2 linked regions of the Actinopolymorpha singaporensis genome follow. The protein of the gene in region 1 interacts with the protein of each later gene in a pairwise test. Links are inferred from orthologs where the notes say so. Each region holds a gene or a part of one and is shown on either strand. Other genes may lie near its edges. The genes, in order: ligA and leuS.

Region 1 (9,937 bases):
GCACGCCGCCGCCTGCGCAGGCGCGAGGAGGTCACCCGCGACCTCGAACTCTACGAAGGGGCCTGAGCACGCATGCAGATCTCCGCCGCCGAACTCTTCGCGGCCCGGCTGCCGCTGGTGCACGAGTTCGAGACCAGCTCGCACCGCAAGGCCTACCTGGAGCACATCCTGGTCCGGGTGACCGACGCCGGCGGCGCGGTGGGCTGGGGCGAGATCGCCTCGCCGTCCGGGCCGTACTACTGCGCGGAGACCGTGCAGAGCTGCTGGCACGTCGCCGAACACCACCTCCTGCCGGCTGTGGTCGGCGCCGGCTGGTCACACCCGGGCGAGGTGCCCGCGCTGTGGTCGAAGGTACGCGGGAACGAGTTCGCCAAGGCCGGTGTGGACATGGCGTGCTGGGACCTGTGGTCCACCGCGACCGGTGTTCCGCTGGCCGGTGCGCTCGGCGGCACCCGGGACCGCGTGGTGGCCGGCGTGAGCCTCGGCATCGAGCCGACGCCCGCCGACCTGGTCGCTCAGGTGGCCCGCCAGGTCGAGGCGGGCTATCCGCGGGTGAAGCTGAAGATAGCGCCGGGATGGGACGTCGAGCCGGTCCGTGCCGTGCGCGCGGCGTTCCCCGACCTCGACCTGCACGTCGACGCCAACGGCGCCTACACCGAGGACCCGGACCACCTGGCCGCGCTGCGCGGGCTGGACGGGTTCGGCCTGACGATGGTCGAGCAGCCGTTCGCTCCGCGCGACCTGCTGGCGCACGCTCGCCTGCGCCGCGTCCTGCGTACTCCCGTCTGCCTGGACGAGTCGGTCACCGACCTGCACGACCTGCGCACCGCCCTGGCCCTGGAAGCGGTCGCGATCCTCAACATCAAGGTGTCCCGGATGGGCGGGCTGACCGCGGCCGTCGCGGCACACGACCTCGCCCGCGACCACGACGTTCCGGTGTGGTGCGGCGGCATGCACGAGTTCGGAGTGGGACGCGCGGCGAACGTCGCCCTGTCCAGCCTGCCCGGCTTCACCCTGCCCTCCGACGTGTCCGCCTCGGACAAGTACTACGCCCGCGACGTGGTGCGTCCGCCGATCACCGCCGACCACGGCCTGGTCGACGTGCCGTGGAAGCAGGCCGGCAGCGGGCACTCGGTCGACGAGGAGTTCGTACGGGAGATCTCCTCGCGCACGGCTCGCGTCTCCGCCGGTTGACCTCACCCACGAACCGTCACCTGGGCAACGCGGCCCTCAGCACCTACAGGGAAACACCAGCACCACCGAGAAGGAGCGCCATGTCCCAGTCCCGACCTGGCCGAAGCGACGCCGCCACCAAGCCCGGCGGGGAGGCCACCAAACCCGAAGGCGAAGCCACCAAGCCGGGCGGCGAGGCGGGGGAGTCCAACGAGTCCAACGCGTACGCGGTCGGGCTGCCGCCGCTGCGCCGCCGGATCTGCACGGTGATCGCGCTCGCCGGTCTGCTCGCCTCGCTGGTCGTCGGCCAGGTGGTGCAGGCGCCGACGTTGTGGGGTCTGCTCCCGATCCTGCTGTACGCCGCGCTGTGCCTGCTCGGACTGGACATCGTGGTCGCCACCGTCGTCGCCGTACTCTCCGGCCTGCTGATCGCGGCCCGGCCGCCCACCGAGGTGGGCGAACTCCTCGGCACCTCCCTCGGCGACCTGGTGACGATGATCGGGCTGATCATCGTGCTGGGCGCCGGGGTCGGTGAGGTGCTGCGCGTCACCGGTGTGGCCGACACCATCGTCAGCGCGATCATGCGCACGGTCGGCGAACGCAGCCGGCACGCGGTGACGTTCGGCGTGATGTTCGCCTGCCTGGTGCTGGTCGCGAGCCTCGGCACGCTCGCCGGCGCGCTGGCCATCGCGGCGCCGATCCTGATCCCCATCACGGCCAGGATGGGCTTCACCCGCTCGGCCACGGCGTCGATGATGTTCGTCGGCGGGTGCGCGGGTCTCGCCCTGGCGCCGTTCGCCGGCTCCAACGTCGCCATCCTCACAGCGGCGAACGTCGACTACCTCACCTACCTGCGGGTCGGCGCCGGGCCGCTGGCCGTGCTGTCGATCGCGCTGGCCATGCTGATCGTGCCGTGGATGCAGCGGCGTACGGCGGCCGCCGGCAACGACTTCTACACCGCGGAGGAGGCCTCCGACGGCGCGAGCACCGGCCGCAACCCGAAGGCAGGACGGGCCACCGCGGCGTTCCTCCTGCTGCTGGTCGCGAGCGTGGTCTACGCCACGGTGACCAACGCGGGTACGGCGTTCCCGCTGCTGGCGCTGCCGTTGCTCGGCATCGTCACCGGCTTCGCCGGCGGGCTTTCCAGCGTCGAGATCGCGGGCCGGATGTACCGCGGGGGCGCCCGGCTGCTCAGCATCTTCGTGCTGTTCTGGCTGCTGGCCGCGCTGTTCGGGATCATCGACCAGTGGCTGAAGCCGTACGACGTCATCCTGGACACGTTCGGGTCCCAGCTGTCCCACCTCGGCGCGTTCCCGTTCGCGGTGGCGATCGGGCTGCTCGGCTGGGTGGGTGTGCCCGGGGCGACGGCGGCCCAGGTCGTCCTGCTGGACAAGGTTTTCGGTGGGCTGGGCGCGACCCTCGGGGTGTCGGCGAGCGCCTGGGTCATCGTGCTGCTGTGGGCGTCCAAGGGCGACACGTACGGCCCGTTCCCGAACGCCAACATGATCGGCGCCATGGGCCTGGCCCGCTCGCAGAACCTCCGCAACGTCTTGTTGACAGGCTGGCTGGTGATGGTTCCGGCCTGTGTGATGTACGCGGTCCTGCTCGCGGTCATGACCTGACCCGCAAGCCCGCCCTGACGGTCGGCCCGACCCGAACCTGAGCTCGACCCGAACCTGAGCTCGACCCGAACCTGAGCTCGACCCGAACCTGAGCTCGACCCGAACCTGAGCTCGACCCGAACACCCACCCGACCGCGACCCGGAGGTCAGCAGATGTACGACGTGGTGCTCGCCGGCGGAACCGTCCTCGACGGGACGGGTGCGCCCGGCGTCGTTGCCGACGTGGCCGTCGAGGACGGCCGGATCGCCTTCGTGGGCAGGGTGCCCAGGACGCGGGCGAGGCGCCGGCTCGACGTGACGGGTGCGGTGGTCTGCCCCGGGTTCGTGGACCTGCACTCCCACGCGGACTTCACCGTGTTCGGCGCCCCGGGCGCGCTCACCCAGGTCGCCCAGGGCGTCACCACCCTGGTCACCGGAAACTGCGGCTTCTCGCCGTTCCCGGTCGTGTCCGGGCACGAGGACGAGCTGCGCGCGCACGCCGGCTTCCTGGACGCGGACCTGCCGTGGGACTGGTCGGGGGCGGGGGAGTACGCCGCGGCGGTGGAACGCCTTCCGCTCGGCGTCAACCTCGCCTTGCAGGTCGGCCACGGCGCCGTCCGCGTCGGCGCCATGGGCGTGGCAGACCGGGCACCCACGCCCGCCGAGCTGGACCGGATGCGGGCGCTGGTGTCGGCGGCGGTGGACGACGGTGTCGTGGGGTTGTCCAGCGGGCTGATCTACGCTCCCGCGTCGTACGCCAGGGCGGAGGAGATGGCCGCGGTGGCCGAGCCGGTGGCTGCCGCCGGGCGGCTCTACTCCACCCACATCCGCGACGAGGGGGATCGGCTGGACGACGCCGTGGAGGAGGCGCTGGAGGTCGGCCGGCGTACCGGCGTACGCGTGCAGGTCTCGCACCTGAAGGCTGTCGGCCCGGCGAACTGGGGCCGGGTGGGGAGAGTCCTGGAGACCCTCGCGCAGGCCAGGCGCGACGGTGTGGACGCGCACGGCGACCAGTACCCCTACACCGCGTCGAGCACCACGCTCACCGCCCGGCTGCCCGGTTGGGCGATGGACGGCGGGGTGGCGGCACTGCGGGAGCGGCTGGAGCGCGCGGAGGATCGCGACCGGCTGGTCGCCGACCTCACCGCGCGTACGGGAACGACCTTCCTGCCCGAGCGGATCGTACTGTCCGACACCCCGGACGGCCCCTACCGCGCACACCTCGGCAGCGACCTCGCCACCATCGCCCGGGCAGTCGGCCGGACGCCGGCGGAGACGGCCGTGGACCTGCTGCGCCGCCAGCGCGGGGTGGCCTCGATCATCAGCCACGGGATGGCCGAGGACGACGTCCGCACGATCCTCGCCGACCCGGCGGTCGCGGTCGCCAGCGACGGCTGGATCCTCGACTGCACGGGCGCCGGTACGCCGCACCCGCGCAGCTTCGGCACGTTCGCGCGGGTGCTCGGCCACTACGTGCGGGACGGTGTGCTCGACCTGCCCACCGCCGTTGCGAAGATGACCTCGCTGCCGGCCGCCCGGCTGGGCTGGCGCGACCGCGGCGTGGTGCGCCCCGGCGCGGTCGCCGACCTCGCGGTGTTCGACCCCGACGAGGTGGCCGACCCCTCCTCCTACGACGCACCGTGGCAGCTCGCGCGCGGAGTGTCGTACACCCTCGTGGCCGGTACGCCGGTGTGGGAGAACGGCGCCGCGACCGGTGCCGCTGCGGGCCGGGTTGTCGGCGGGCGGCGGTAGCGTTCGGGCTATGGCGAAGAGCGCGTCGAAGTCGGCGAAGACCAAGGTCGCGGGCGTCCCCGCCGAGGCGCTGGACCGGCACTCGGTGCTGTCCCAGGAGATCGAGGAGCACAACTACCGCTACTACGTGCTCGACCGGCCGACGGCCTCCGACGCGGAGTACGACGCGCTCATGCGGGAGCTGAAGGCGCTCGAGGAGGCCCATCCGGAGCTGCGCACCCCGGAGTCCCCCACCCAGCGGGTCAGCGGCACCTGGTCGACCGACTTCGAGCCCGTCGAGCACCTCGAACGCCTGTTGTCGCTGGACAACGCGTTCGCGCTGGAGGAGCTGCGGGCCTGGGCGGCGCGGGTCGAGCGCGAGATCGGCACCGAGGCCGAATACCTCTGCGAGCTGAAGATCGACGGCCTCGCCATCGACGTGGTCTACGAGCGGGGCCGGCTGGTGCGCGCGGCCACCCGCGGCGACGGCCGGGTCGGGGAGGACGTCACGCTCAACGTCCGCACCATCGACAGCATCCCGCACCGGCTGGCCAAGGCCGACGCACCCACGCCCGAGGTGCTGGAGGTGCGCGGCGAGGTCTACTTCCGGGTGCGCGACTTCGAGGAGCTCAACGCCGCCCTGGTGGAGGCGGGCAAACCGCCGTTCGCCAACCCGCGCAACTCCGCGGCCGGATCGCTGCGCCAGAAGGACCCCCGGGTCACCGCTCGCCGCCGGCTGCACTTCACCGCCCACGGAATCGGCCGCACCGAGGGCTGGCAGCCACAGCGGCTGTCGGAGGCCTACGCCACCCTCGCGGCGTGGGGCATCCCGGTCAGCGACCACGTGGGCGTCCGCCGCACCCTGGAGGAGGTGGACGCCTACGCCCGGGACTACGGCGAGCGCCGCCACTCCCTCGACCACGAGATCGACGGCGTGGTGGTGAAGGTCGACCAGATCTCGCTGCAGCGCCAGCTCGGCTCCACCTCGCGCGCGCCGCGGTGGGCGATCGCGTTCAAGTTCCCGCCGGAGGAGGTCAACGCCAAGCTGATCGACATCCGGGTCAACGTCGGCCGGACCGGGCGGGTCACCCCCTACGGCGTGATGGAGCCGACGAAGGTCGCCGGCTCCACGGTGGAGTACGCCACGCTGCACAACGCCTCGGAGGTACGCCGCAAGGGCGTCCTGATCGGCGACACCGTGGTGCTGCGCAAGGCCGGTGACGTGATCCCGGAGATCGTCGGTCCGGTCGCCGACCTGCGCGACGGCTCCGAGCGGGAGTTCGAGATGCCCGTCCGGTGCCCGGAGTGCGGCACCGAGCTGCGTCCGGAGAAGGAGAGCGACGCCGACCAGCGCTGCCCCAACACGAAGGCCTGCCCGGCCCAGCTGCGGGAGCGGCTGTTCCACCTGGGTGGCCGGGGCGCGTTCGACATCGAGGTGCTCGGCTACCAGTCCGCCACCGCCCTGCTGGACGGCGGCCTGATCGCCGACGAGGGCGACCTGTTCGCGCTGACCGCGGAGCAGTTGAAGGGCTCGGACTTCTTCACCACCAAGTCCGGTGCGCTGTCGGCCAACGCCAAGCGGCTGCTGGACAACCTGGAGGCAGCCCGCACCCGGCCGCTGTGGCGGGTGCTGGTCGCGCTGTCCATCCGGCACGTCGGACCCACCGCCGCGCAGGCGCTGGCCCGCACGTTCGGGGACCTCGACCGGATCGCGGCCGCCGACGAGGAGGAGCTGGCCGCCGTCGAGGGCGTCGGGCCGACCATCGCCGCGTCGGTGGTCGAGTGGTTCTCCGTCGACTGGCACCGCGAGATCGTGGAGAAGTGGCGGGCGGCCGGGGTGCGGTTCCGCGAGGAGATCGTCGACCAGGGGCCGCGGCCGCTGGACGGTGTGACTGTCGTGGTCACCGGCAGTCTGGAGGGCTTCTCCCGCGACGAGGCCTCCGAGGCGATCCAGACCCAGGGCGGCAAGGCGTCCAGTTCGGTGTCGAAGAAGACCGCCTTCGTGGTGGCCGGCGACAACCCCGGTTCGAAGTTCGACAAGGCCCGCGACCTGGGCGTGCCGATCCTCGACGAGGAGGGCTTCCGGGTGCTGCTGGCCGAGGGGCCGGACGCGGCGCGGGAACGAGCCCTGCCTGGACAGCAGGAGTGACGGTCAGCTTCAGGGGCTGACGCTCAGCTCTGGGAGAGCGCCTGCCGAACCGTCTGGGTGAGTGCCGCCAGGTGGGCGAGCCGGGCGAGTTCGGAGTCGAGGATCTCCGGCCCACCGGACCGCCCGATCACCAGCGCCCGGTTCGGGTTGCCCATCGGGGTGGCCGCAGCGGTGATGTGACGCCACCCCTGGTTGTCCCACTCGGCCGGCACCGCCAGCCGCAACGGGCGTTCCAGCGGCAGCCAGGGCGCGTCGTCGCCGGGCAGGTCGGGGGCGGCCGGTGTGGACTCCTCCACCACCGCCTTGCCGGAGTTCCCGTCCTGGCACACCAGGAACGCCCAGTCGGCGCGGAACACCACCGGCGCGTGCCGCACGAGTATCCGCTCGGCCTCGGCCGGCTGCTCGGTCATCGACTCGACCACCTCGAGGTCGTGACGCAGCGTTCCGCCGGCGGCGTACCGCGACAGCCAGATCACCCGGACGCCGGGCACCGACAGGCAGGCCGACACCAGGGAGTCGGCCCGGCCGCCGAGGGGAAGCTCCACCACGAAGTCGTCGATCGCGGTGCCGTCGGCGCCCCGGGACACCACGTCCACGGCAACGATGTCGGCGCCGGCCTTGCCCAGGGCCGAGGCGACCTCGCCGAGCCCGCCGGGCTGGTCGGGGAGCGCGATGCGCAGCAGGTACACGCTGCTCATTGTGGCGCGATCGGCGCCTTCGCGCGGTTGCGCGGACGTTACCGATCGACCTCACGCGACCAGACCCGGCCAAGCCGGGACCATCCCTCCGGCCTGACCATGATCTTGTCGAGATCGGGTCGGGATCGGGTCGGGATCGGATCGGGATCGGATCGGGATCGCGCCGGGGTCCGGACGCGGCGGTTCTTCTGCTCGCGGCGGTCGCGGGCGCCTCCGCGTAGGCTCCTAGGATTGCCCTACGGCCGTCGCCGGCCGCCGGCAACACCCCACATCAGCCAGAAGCGCTCCGCGATCCGCCGGGGTGCTCCACGAACGAGGTAAAGGAAGCACTCCAGTGCCTGCGATCACCCGCGAGGAGGTCGCGCACCTAGCGCGCCTCGCTCGGATCGACCTGACCGACGACGAACTCGACCACTACGCCGGCCAGCTGGGCGTCATCCTCGAGTCGGTCGCCCAGGTCGGCGAGGTGGCCGCCCAGGACATTCCGCCCACCTCCCACCCGGTGCCGCTCACCAACGTCTTCCGCGCCGACGAGCTGCGCCCGGGGCTGACCGCCGAGGAGGCGCTGTCCGGCGCTCCCGTCGTCGACGGTGAGCCCGCGGTCGAGGAGAGCCGTTTCCGCGTTCCCCGCATTCTCGGTGAGGAGGCCTGATGAGCGACAGCGACCTGACCAGGCTCACCGCCGCCCGCCTCGCCGAGCTGATCAGCACCGGCGAGGCCTCCGCGGTGGAGGTCGCCCAGGCCCACCTGGACCGGATCGGCAAGGTCGACGACCGGATCCACGCGTTCCTCCACCTCGACACCGAGGGCGCGCTGGCCGCCGCCCGTCAGGTGGACGACCGGCGTGCGGCCGGCGGCACGCTCGGCCCGCTGGCCGGTGTCCCGCTCGCCCTCAAGGACGTCCTCACCATGAAGGGCGTGCCCACCACGTGCGGCTCGCGGATCCTCGAGGGCTGGCGGCCGCCGTACGACTCGACCGTCGTCCGCCGGCTGCGCGACGCCGGCGTCGTCGTCCTGGGCAAGACCAACATGGACGAGTTCGCGATGGGCTCCTCCACGGAGAACTCCGCCTTCGGGCCGACCCGCAACCCGTGGGACACCGACCGGATCCCCGGCGGCTCCGGCGGCGGCTCGTCGGCCTCGCTGGCCGCGTTCGAGGCGCCGCTGGCGATCGGCACCGACACCGGCGGCTCGATCCGCCAGCCGGGCTCGGTGACCGGCACGGTCGGGGTGAAGCCCACCTACGGCGGGGTGTCCCGCTACGGCCTGGTGGCCTTCTCCTCCAGCCTGGACCAGGCCGGCCCGTGTGCCCGCACGGTGCTCGACGCCGCCCTGCTGCACAGCGTGATCGCCGGCCATGACCAGCTGGACTCCACCTCGATCGACAGGCCCGTTCCGCCGGTGGTGGACGCCGCCCGCAACCCCGACGTGCGCGGCCTGCGGATCGGCGTGGTGAAGGAGCTCGGCGGCGCCGGCTTCCAGCCCGGGGTGGAGCAGCGCTTCCGCGAGGCGGTCGACCTGCTCTCCGACCTGGGCGCTGAGGTGGTGGAGGTCTCCTGCCCGCACTTCACCTACGGGCTGGCCGCCTACTACCTCATCGCACCGAGCGAGGCGTCCAGCAACCTCGCCCGCTTCGACGGCATGCGCTACGGCCTGCGCGCCGGGGACGACGGCCGGCACAGCGCCGAGGAGGTGATGGCGCTGACCCGCGAGGCCGGATTCGGTGCCGAGGTCAAGCGACGCATCATGATCGGCACGTACGCCCTGTCCAGCGGCTACTACGAGGCCTACTACGGCCAGGCACAGAAGGTCCGCACGCTCATCACCCGCGACTTCGAGCGGGCGTACGAGCAGGTCGACGTGCTGGTGTCGCCGACCACGCCCACCACAGCGTTCCGCATCGGCGAGCGGGTGGACGACCCGCTGGCGATGTACGCCGCCGACCTGTGCACCATCCCGGCCAACCTGGCCGGCAACGCCGCCGCGTCCTTCCCGGCCGGCCGTTCGCCCGACGACGGGCTGCCGGTGGGGCTGCACGTGATGGCGCCGGCGATGGCCGACGACCGGCTCTACCGCGTGGGCGCCGCCGTGGAGCAGGAGTTCGAGCGTCGCTGGGGTCACCCGCTGCTGGCGGAGGTGCCGGAGCTGTGAGACCCGCCACGCAAGCAACGCCAGTCATGCAAGCAGCGCCGGCAGGCGAGGAGAACGACGCATCATGACCGTCACCACCGACCTGATGTCCTACGACGAGGCTCTGGAGCTCTTCGACCCGGTGATGGGTCTGGAGGTGCACGTCGAGCTGAACACCGCCACCAAGATGTTCTGCGGGTGCCCGACGGAGTTCGGCGCGCCCCCCAACACCCAGGTGTGCCCGGTCTGCCTCGGCCTGCCGGGCTCGCTGCCGGTGGTGAACGGCCGCGCGGTCGAGTCGGCGATCCGGATCGGGCTGGCCCTGGGCTGCGACATCGCGCCCTGGTGCCGGTTCGCGCGGAAGAACTACTTCTACCCGGACATGCCGAAGGACTTCCAGACCAGCCAGTACGACGAGCCGATCGCCACCAACGGTGTCGTCGAGGTGGAGGTCG
Region 2 (10,111 bases), 2.0 Mb from region 1 along the record:
GATCGTCGTCGGTCGCGGCCTCGGCCAGCCAGGTGGCCACCGAGTCGGCCAGCGGGGTGGGCGCGAAGGCCGCGAACGGCGTCAGCGCCGGCCCGGCCGGCCGTTCCACCTGATCTTCGGGGTCGCGGGCGAGCGTGTCGGCGATCGCATCCCAGAACGCCTGCACCAGCGTTCTCGCGCCGCTCATCCGCAGTGGCCGGCTGCCTGGCACCGGCAGGGCGTGCGCCGTCGGCGGCATCGCCGCCACCAGCTTCGCCAGCCAGGCCCGGTCGTCGGGATCGAGCGGACCGGCCCGCCATGCGCCGTACCCCTGTGGGCTCGCCGCCGGCCGCAACCGCCCGCGCGCGACGAGACCGCCCCGGCGAGCGCCGCCGAAGCCCAGGCACGGTAGGAGGCGGACGCGTCCGGTGGAGCCGGGCGCCCGCAGAGCAGGGGAAGCGCCTCCGGAACCGGGACGAGACGGGCGGGAACGCGGGCCCGGCGTACGCGGGAACCGGCGGGCAGCACGAGCTCGACACCTTCCGTGCTCTCGTCGCTGCCGCCACCGGCATTGTCGGCTCCGCCCGGCGCCCACAACGCGAGCACGCCGGCGCGCGGCGGGTCGGCCGGGACGAACACCGCCTCCAGCCCGGCCGGATCCGGTTGCTGCGTCACCTCGCGAAGGCTAGCGCCCGCCACCGACACCACCGGCCGGGCCGCGGCCCGGCTGCCGACCGCCGCGGCTCAGCCGGCGACCCAGCTCCACCGGACGGACCGTGATCGCGAACGGTGCGGTCGCCGCAAATGCCTCGTCTTCGACGACGGGCGTGGTGTCGCGGTAACCGTCGGGGCCGAGTTCGAGCGGAAGCAAAAAGGGGAGATCCGGATCGATGATCCAGTACGACGGGCAGCCGGCGCTTTCGTAACGGGGCCGCTTGGAGACCGGGTCACAGCTGCGTCAAGGAACCCATCGTGCCTACATGGGGGCATGCGGTCCAACGGTGCCCGGACGGCAGCGTGCTTCGCGGCGTTCGTCCACAGCCCGGTGGCGTGCTCAGGGCTGCGGCGACTCCGGGCGGCTCGGCTTCCACGATCCGGGCAGAGCGTCGAGCGCCGCGCGCAGGCGTACGGCATCCACGCTCTTCGCGTCTCCTTCGGCAGCGGCTTCGGCCAGCGCGAACGCCAGCGCCGCCAGCACGTCGGCCCGGGCGTACCCCGCGTCGAGCAGCCGCCGCGCGGTCGCCCAAACCTCCGACGGGTCGTCGAACCACAGGTGCCGGACGACCGCTGTCCGTGCGGCGACTTCCCGTGCCGTCGGCTCAGCGTCCTCCAAGCTCTCCGCGTCCTCGGAGTACTCCGCGTCCTCCGAGTCACCCGAGCCTGCACGCAGGTCGTCGGCCACCAGATTTGCCACCGCGTCGTCGTCGGTGACGTCGAACCCCGGGGCGGGTACCCGGTCGAGCGCGAACATCCGGCGTTCGAAAACCTCGTCGGCGTTGTCCTGGTCCGGATCGAGGTCGGCCAGCAAGGACTCCACGGCGGTCCTCGCGGGACCCCATGCCGACGGATCGTCGTAGGTCTCGGCGAACCTCGGCACGAACGCCCGCACCGCGGCCAGCACCCCGTCGACCGAAGTCGTGGAGAGGCCGTTGCGCCGACCGGCGTACCGCACCCAGGCCTGCAGCACCGACGGCACCGCGTCGACGTACCTGCGGTCGAGCAGGCCGGTACGCGGAAGCCAGCCGAGCAGGAAGCCCTCCAGCTTGACCGGGCTGACCCGCAGCGGCTGCCCTCCGTCGTACTCGCAGCCGAAGTCGACGAGTTCCTTGGCGAACGCGCGGGCGCCCGCGGCGTCGGCGGGGCTGAGCTCGGCGGCCTCCGGCGAGGCGGCGAAGTCCTCGACGAGTGCCGCCCGCCGGGCGTCCGGCCACGGCGGCGGCTCGGGGACGGAGCCGCCGTCGGGCAGCGTGCGCAGCCGGGACAGGAGTACGGCACGCAGGTCGCGGAACGACTCGCCGAGCGGGGGCTCGACGGCCTCGTCGGTGGCCGCGAACGCCTCGCCCAGCCTGATCTTCGCGTCGGCGGGGTCGATCTCGGTCAGCGTGAGGTCGGGGTCGGCGGCGACGGTGGACTGCGCCTGCGCCTCCAGGTCGGCAGCCCGGTCGGTCGCCCACAGGTCCTTGGCGATGCCGCCGAGGTTGTGGTCCACCAGCACCACGAGCGCGTGCGGCTCCTCATCGGGATAGGCACACACCAGGATGTACTGCGTGTTGTCGCCGAGGTCCTCGGTGACGGCGAGGCACCGCTCGACCTTGGCGGAGCCCAGGCTCCCGGCCCACGCCGGCGTATCTTGGCCGTCTCCGGAGGTCAGGCCGTCGAGGCCGTCCAGGGCGGCCCGCGCCAGCGCGGCCACCCGGGGTTCGGCCAGGGCGGCGAGCCCGTGCAGCAGCGCGACCGCTCCCGCGTCGCCGGCGCGGCGTGCCTCGGCGACGAGCGTTGGACCGAACGCCTGCGAGGGGAGCTGCCACCAGGTCCCGATCACGCTGGAGACGAATCCTTCCGCCTGCAACGGCGAGGTCAGCGCCGTCAGTTGCGGGGTGGCGGCCAGCACCTCGTCAGCGAACTCGGCCGCCGGGTGGCCCGACGGCCCCTCGCCAGGGCCGCCAGCTGCTCCGGCGCCCGGTCCGCCGACCTGGCCGAAGGCCGCGTCGGCTCCCGGCCCCGGCGTGTGCGGGCCGGTGGGGCGGCCGGCCCGCCCGTCCTCACGGCGGCGGGCTCGGCGCGTGTCGGAGGGGCGACGGCGGTCGCCTCGGCGGCCTCGGCTTCGCGGACTCATGGGCGAAAGCCTTTCACGTCCACCTTCGCGCCCACCGGCCCGGAGCAGGGACCGGGTCGGGAGCGCTGTCCGCGGGCCGTCCGAAGTAGCCGGTGCGCTACCCTGGGCCGCATGCGGACGGCTCTGCTCCTTATCGAGCCACGCTGACCATCAGCGGGTGCTTCGAGCACCGCGTCGGCGTGGCAACCCCTCCTGTGCGAGGGGTTTTCTTCTTTTGGCGGAGCGTCCCACCTCAGTCCCTCCCTCGGAGTCAGGAACGATGAGCGAACCCAGCCGAGACGGCCACGCCGCGGCGGACACCTACGATTTCCACACCATCCAGGGCAAATGGCTGCCGGTGTGGCAGCGGATGGACCCGTTCCGGGCCGACCGGCTCGCGGGTGACGACCCGGCGGCGCAACCCGACACCCGCGAGCGGCGCTACCTGCTCGACATGTTCCCGTACCCCTCCGGCGACCTCCACATGGGCCACGGCGAGGCGTACGCCTTCGGTGACCTGCTGGCCCGCTACTGGTTCCAGCGCGGCTACAACGTCCTGCACCCGATCGGCTGGGACGCGTTCGGGCTGCCGGCGGAGAACGCCGCTATCCGGCGCAACGCCCACCCCGCCGAGTGGACGTACGCCAACATCGACACCCAGGCGGAGTCGTTCAAGCGGTACGCCGTCTCCTTCGACTGGTCCCGGCGGCTGCAGACCTGCGACCCGGCCTACTACCGCTGGACGCAGTGGCTGTTCCTGCGCCTGTACGAACGCGGCCTGGCCTACCGCAAGGCGTCCTACGTCAACTGGTGCCCGACCGACCAGACGGTGCTGGCCAACGAGCAGGTGATCGCCGGCAACTGCGAGCGCTGCGGCTCGCCGGTCACCAAGCGTGAGCTGACGCAGTGGTACTTCAAGATCACCGACTACGCCCAGCGGCTGCTCGACGACATGGAGCCGCTGGAGGGCCACTGGCCCGAGCGCGTGCTGAGCATGCAGCGCAACTGGATCGGCCGGTCCGAGGGCGCCTACGTCGACTTCGCCGTCGAAGGACGCGAGGAGCCGGTCACCGTCTTCACCACCCGGCCGGACACCTTGTTCGGCGCGACGTTCTTCGTGGTGGCGCCGGAGTCGAAGCTGGCGGCCGAGCTGGTGACGGCTGACCAGCGGGAGGCGTTCGAGACCTACCTCGAAGAGGTCAAGCGCACAACCGAGATCGAGCGGCTGTCCACCGAACGCGAGAAGACCGGCGTCTTCCTCGGCGTACACGCGGTCAACCCGGTCAACGGCCAGCGGATCCCGATCTACGCCGCCGACTACGTGCTGGCCGACTACGGCACCGGGGCGATCATGGCGGTCCCGGCGCAGGACCAGCGCGACTGGGACTTCGCCCGGCGGTACGACCTGCCGATCGTTCGCACGGTGCAACCGCCGGCCGACTTCGAGGGGGAGGCCTTCGTCGGTGACGGGCCGGCGGTCAACTCCGCCAACGCCGAGGTGAGCCTGGACGGTCTCGGCGTGGATGAGGCGAAGACGACCATCATCTCCTGGCTGGAGAGCAAGGGCCTCGGGCGTGGTGCGGTGACGTTCCGGCTGCGCGACTGGCTGGTGTCGCGGCAGCGTTACTGGGGTGCACCGATCCCGATCGTGCACTGCTCCACCTGCGGGGAGGTGCCGGTCGCCGACGAGCAGCTGCCGGTGGAACTACCCGACCTGCGTGGTGCCGACCTGTCCCCGAAGGGCACCTCGCCGCTGGCGGCCGCAAGCGACTGGGTCGAGGTGGATTGCCCGAAGTGTGGTGGGACGGCGCGCCGGGACACCGACACGATGGACACCTTCGTCGACTCCTCGTGGTACTACCTGCGTTACTGCTCACCGAACGACGAGGAGCGTCCGTTCGACCCCGACGACGTTCGCCGGTGGATGCCGGTCGACCAGTACGTCGGCGGTGTGGAGCACGCGATCCTGCACCTGCTGTACAGCAGGTTCTTCGTCAAGGTGCTGCACGACCTGGGCGTGCTCGACTTCACCGAACCGTTCAAGGCGCTGCTCAACCAGGGCCAGGTCATCAACCAGGGCAAGGCGATGAGCAAGTCGCTGGGCAACGGTGTCGACCTGGGTGAGCAGCTCGCGATGTACGGCGTGGACGCGATCCGGCTGACGATGGTGTTCGCCGGTCCGCCCGAGGACGACATCGACTGGGCCGACCTGTCGCCGGCGGGTTCGCTGCGCTTCCTGCAGCGCGCCTGGCGGGTGGCCGGCGACGTGACGAGCGAGCTGGGTGCCGACCCGGCCGACGGTGACCGCGCGCTGCGCAAGGTCACCCACGCGGTGATCAAGGAGGTCACCGAGCACGTCGAGTCGTTCAAGTTCAACGTCGCGGTCGCCCGGCTGATGGAGTTGGTCAACGCCGTACGCAAGGCGATCGACTCAGGACCCGGCCCGGCCGACCCCGCGGTGCGGGAGGCGGCGGAGGCGCTCGCGGTGATGCTCAGCCTGGTCGCGCCGTACACCGCCGAGGACATGTGGGAACGCCTCGGTCACGAGCCGACGGTGGCGTTGGTGGGCTGGCCGACCTACGACGCCGACCTTGCTGCGGCGGAGACGCTGACCGCGGTGGCTCAGGTCGCCGGGAAGCTGCGGGACAAGTTCGAGGTGTCTCCGGACATCTCCGAGGACGAGCTGCGTCAACTCGCCCTTGCCTCCGAGCGGGTGCAGAGCGCGCTGGCCGGCCGGGAAATCCGCAAGGTGATCGTGCGGGCACCGCGGCTGGTCAACATCGTCCCGGGCTAGGGCGTCCCAGGGTGTGTGCGCACCGCCCCTGGGAAAGGCGGGCGAGGTCGGCCGCGGAGACGGCCGGCCTCGCCCGCACCTCGCCCGCACCCCGACTGCCCGTGGATCGGCCGATCGCGCGTACGCGGCAAGCGCGCGTCCCGCCGGCAGCCGCGGGCCCTCTCGTGCTCGCCCACCGCTTGCAGCGCGTCGCCCAGGCTGGTGAGGACCCCGGCGGCATCGACTATGCCGCTGGGGGCCTGCCGCAACAGCCTCGGCGCCGGCTCACTACGACCTCGCAGGCGGCGTTCCCCGGCCCGGTCGCCGGGGAACGCCGTCGTTACGCCGATCGGTGGCTCAAGGGGCCCGGGTTCGGACATTCATGCTGCGCCCACGGGGGCCAAAAGGCTATCCTCCTGGCATGTCGGTGGTCCTGCTCCTTACCGGGCCGCGCTGACCTCAGCGGGTGCTCTGCACCGCGTCGGCGCGGCGAACCCCTCTGCGTGAGGGGTTTCTTCATGTCCGGCCACCGGTGATCAGCGACCTTGCGCGATCGCCGCCGACCCTCGGGCGGTGCACCATGACCACAGCCGACCCCACCAAGCCCCACGACGGCGTCGCGTCCGAACCCGCCTACCGCTACGACGGACCGCTGGCCGGTCGGATCGAGGCGCGTTGGCAGGCGTTCTGGACCGAGCACGGGACGTTCCACACCCCTAACCCCGCCGGCGATCTCGGCCCCGGCGCCTACGACGGCAACCGGCAAGCCGGGGTTGACAGGGCGCGGGCGGACGCCCCGAAGTTCTACGTGCTGGACATGTTCGCCGGCCCGTCCGGCTCGCTGCACGTCGGCCATCCGCTCGGCTACGTGGCGACCGACGTCTACGGGCGGTACCTGCGAATGCGCGGACACAACGTGCTGCACGCGTTCGGGTTCGACGCGTTCGGCCTGCCCGCCGAGCAGTACGCGGTCCAGACCGGCCGGCATCCGCGGGATACCACCGAGGCCAACATCGCCACCATCCGCCGGCAGTTGCGGCGGCTGGGCCTGGCCCACGACGATCGCCGCGGCGTGTCGACCACCGACGTGGACTTCTACCGCTGGACGCAGTGGATGTTCCTGCAGATCCATGGGGCGTGGTACGACGACGAGCGCAAGCAGGCCCGGCCGATCGCCGAGCTGGAGAAGGAGTTCGCGACCGGACGGCGAGCCGTGCCCGGGGGGCGTGGCTGGAACACGCTGTCCGTCCACGAACGCCGCGCCGTGCTGGACGCACACCGCCTCGCCTACCTGGCGGACGTTCCGGTCAACTGGTGCCCCGGCCTGGGCACTGTGCTGGCCGACGAGGAGGTCACCGCGGAAGGACGCAGCGAACGCGGGAACTACCCTGTCTTCGCCCGCACGATGCGGCAATGGATGCTGCGCATCACCGCCTACGCCGACCGGCTGGTCGACGACCTGGACCTGCTGGACTGGCCGGAGCCGATCAAGACTCAGCAACGCAACTGGATCGGCCGCACCCGCGAGCAGGGCGAGGTGACGTACCGACTGCACGACTGGTTGTTCAGTCGGCAGCGCTACTGGGGCGAGCCGTTCCCGATGGTGTACGACGAGCACGGCCCGGTCGCGCTGCCGGAGTCGATGCTGCCGGTCGTGTTGCCGCAGACCCCGGACTACGCGCCCACCACCTACGATCCCGACGACGCGTCGTCGGAGCCGGTCGCGCCGCTGGGTCGGCTGACCGACTGGGTGGAGGTCACCTTGGACCTGGGCGACGGTCCGCGCACCTACCGGCGGGAGACCAACACGATGCCGCAGTGGGCCGGCTCGTGTTGGTATGAGTTGCGCTACCTCGATCCGCACAACGCCGAGCGGTTCTGTGATCCGGCGCTGGAACGGCACTGGCTGGGCAGCCGCGGCGGTACCGACCCGGGCGGGGTCGATCTGTACGTGGGCGGGGTCGAGCACGCCGTACTCCACCTGCTGTACGCACGCTTCTGGCACAAGGTGCTGTACGACCTGGGTCACGTGTCGAGCCGGGAGCCGTTTCGCCGGCTGGTCAACAACGGCTACATCCAGGCGTACTCCTACACCGACGAGCGAGGGGTTCACGTGCCCGCCGCCGAGGTGGTCGAACGCGACGGCACCTTCTGGTGGCGGGACCGGCCGGTCACCAGGTCGCTGGGAAAGATGGGCAAGAGCCTGCGCAACATGGTGACCCCCGACGAGTTGTGTGACCGCTACGGCGCGGACACCTTCCGGGTGTACGTCATGGCGTCCGGACCTTTGCAGGCGTCGCGCCCGTGGGACCCGCGCGGCATCGTCGGGGCGCAGCGCCTCCTGCAGCGGGTGTGGCGGAGCCTGGTCGACGAGGAGACCGGCGCGCCGAGGATCACCGACCGGCCCGCTGGCGAGGAAACGCTTCGCCTGCTGCACACGACGATCGGGGGTGTTCGCGACGACCTGGACGCGCTGAGCTTCCACACCGCCGTCGCCCGCCTCACGACACTGTCCCGCCACGTCGCGGGCCTGGGTGGCGAGGTGCCGACGGAGGTGGCCCGCCCCATGGTGTTGATGCTCGCGCCGTTCGCGCCGCACCTGGCCGAGGAACTGTGGCACCGACTGTGCGCTGAGAAGGCCAGGCCAGAAGGAGCCTCGCGAGAGTGGAAGGCCACTTCGGAGGAGAGGGCGCCACGACAGGCAGCGTCGCTGGCGTACGTGCCCTATCCGGAGGCGGATCCGGCCTACCTCGGTGCGGAGGTGGTGACCTGCGTGGTGCAGGTCTCGGGCAAGCTGCGAGGCAGGCTCGAGGTGCCGCCGGACATCACCGCGGACGAGCTGCGTCGACGCGCGCTTGACATCGAGCCGGTGCGCCGGGCGCTGCACGGTCGCGCCGTCGACCGCGTGGTCGTGCGTCCTCCTCGGCTGGTCAACATCGTGCCCGCCGGGTGAGGGCGGTGCGTCCGCCAAGGCGCCGCTGTCAGTCGTCACCTCCGGTCCTCCCGACCACCTTGCCGGGATCGAAGGCGTAGGCGACCATCCAGTGCGGCAGGACTCGCACGTAGACGATGTCCTCACCCCAACTGGTCGGCGAACTGCCGTAGTGATGCACCAGGTGGTCCTCCACCGGCCGCCAGTCCGGGTGGTCGGGTGGTAGGAACTCCGCCACGCCGTGGGTGAACACGCCCAGGTCGTCGCCGCGCAGATGGGCGACGCTGGCGTCGGGACGGGCGCGCAGGTGGCGGGTCTTGACCGCCGTGCCCGAAGTGGTGAAGACCCATCGGCCACGCAGGAAGTGCCCGTCGACCGCGCTGATCCGGGACGCACCGCCTGCGGTCACGGTGGCGACCGACAAGGTGCACATGCCGGTGAGGACACCGCACAGTTGGCGTGCGGTCAGGGTGCGCTCGGGGGTGACGATGGAACGCAGGTGTTCGCTGGAGTGGGGGAGGGAGGAATCAAGCATGCGCTGGAGTTCCTCGACGTCGCTGTCGGTTTCGTCCATGCCGGAACGGTCTCACGGCCCGCCGACAACCGGCACCGGCGTGCGCCAGTAGCGCTGTGGGACTGATGCCAGGCCGAGTACACGTCTTCGTCGGCAGATTCGACCGGCAGTCGAGCACGGCCTTCGGGATTGCTGATCGAACACCGGACGCGCTCGTCCGCCGGCGGTTACATTTCTCTCGTGGCGGGACACGTGGCCCTGGTGACGGACTCGACCGCGCACCTCGATGGCCGAGAGATCGCCGACTACGGAATCTCCGTCGTGCCGACGCAGGTGACGGTCGGGTCCACCACGTATGCCGACGGGGACCCCGAGGTGACCCGCCTGGTCACCGACTCACTACGCCGCGGCGAACACGTCCGCACCGCCCGCCCGTCGCCGATGGAGTTCCTGGCCGGCTACACCGCCGCGGCACGTACCGGCTGCTCGGCGGCGGTCTCGATCCACCTGTCCGGTGACCTGTCCGGCACCCACGACGCCGCCCGGTTGGGCGCTGTCCAGGCGCCGCTGCCGGTCGCCGTGGTCGACTCCCGCCAGGTGGGCATGGGTCTCGGCTTCGCCGTGCTCGCCGCCGCGGACGCCGCCGAACGCGGCGCGGACGCCGCGGAGGTGGTCGACCTGGCGCGGGCGCGTGCCGCCGCCACCGAGACGTACCTCTACGTCGACTCCCTCGACTACCTGCGCCGGGGCGGGCGGATCCGGCTCGCCCAGGCGGTGGTGAGTTCGGCGCTGCCGTCGAGGCCCATCCTGCAGGTACGCGACGGCCGGGTCACACCGTGCGCGAAGGTGCGCACAGGGGGCAGGGCGATGGTCGAACTCGAGCGCCTCGCGCTGGGATGTGCCGGCATCCGCAGCGTCGAGGTCGCGGTGCATCATCTCGGAGCGCCGATCCTCGCGGGTGAGCTGGCCGCGCGGCTGCGGCGCCGCGTACGCCGGCTCGTCCGCATCGTGGTCCGCGAGGCGGCCAGCGGGATCGGCGCGCACGTCGGGCCGGGCATGGTCTCGGTCGTCGTCTCGCCCACCGACGTCGGCTGATCT

What was found.
Region 2: the proteins of ligA (region 1) and leuS interact in binary tests that used the Escherichia coli proteins (3 or more experiments, as listed by UniProt). The link is inferred for Actinopolymorpha singaporensis from one-to-one orthologs.

The regions. Positions count from the first base shown.
Region 1 is NZ_LT629732.1:5,860,180-5,870,116, reverse strand. What follows is about bases 4,198-7,095. They hold ligA (NAD-dependent DNA ligase LigA), read left to right. Parts: upstream 4,198-4,536; coding sequence 4,537-6,654; downstream 6,655-7,095. Other genes in these bases: BLU27_RS26215 (ACT domain-containing protein), read right to left, coding at 6,678-7,095; BLU27_RS26225 (N-acyl-D-amino-acid deacylase family protein), read left to right, coding at 4,198-4,526. Outside these bases: BLU27_RS26240 (MurR/RpiR family transcriptional regulator), read left to right, coding at 1-66; menC (o-succinylbenzoate synthase), read left to right, coding at 73-1,194; BLU27_RS26230 (Na+/H+ antiporter NhaC family protein), read left to right, coding at 1,275-2,795; more of BLU27_RS26225, read left to right, coding at 2,949-4,197; more of BLU27_RS26215, read right to left, coding at 7,096-7,352; Asp-tRNA(Asn)/Glu-tRNA(Gln) amidotransferase subunit GatC, read left to right, coding at 7,687-8,004; Asp-tRNA(Asn)/Glu-tRNA(Gln) amidotransferase subunit GatA, read left to right, coding at 8,004-9,503; Asp-tRNA(Asn)/Glu-tRNA(Gln) amidotransferase subunit GatB, read left to right, coding at 9,568-9,937. UniProt on the Escherichia coli protein: DNA ligase that catalyzes the formation of phosphodiester linkages between 5'-phosphoryl and 3'-hydroxyl groups in double-stranded DNA using NAD as a coenzyme and as the energy source for the reaction.
Region 2 is NZ_LT629732.1:3,854,013-3,864,123, forward strand. What follows is about bases 2,760-5,831. They hold leuS (leucine--tRNA ligase), read left to right. Parts: upstream 2,760-3,074; coding sequence 3,075-5,588; downstream 5,589-5,831. Other genes in these bases: BLU27_RS17475 (hypothetical protein), read right to left, coding at 2,760-2,815. Outside these bases: BLU27_RS30550 (SNF2 helicase-associated domain-containing protein), read right to left, coding at 1-187; BLU27_RS30555 (hypothetical protein), read right to left, coding at 184-654; more of BLU27_RS17475, read right to left, coding at 1,034-2,759; BLU27_RS30920 (class I tRNA ligase family protein), read left to right, coding at 6,148-8,520; BLU27_RS17490 (pyridoxamine 5'-phosphate oxidase family protein), read right to left, coding at 8,549-9,073; BLU27_RS17495 (DegV family protein), read left to right, coding at 9,254-10,108.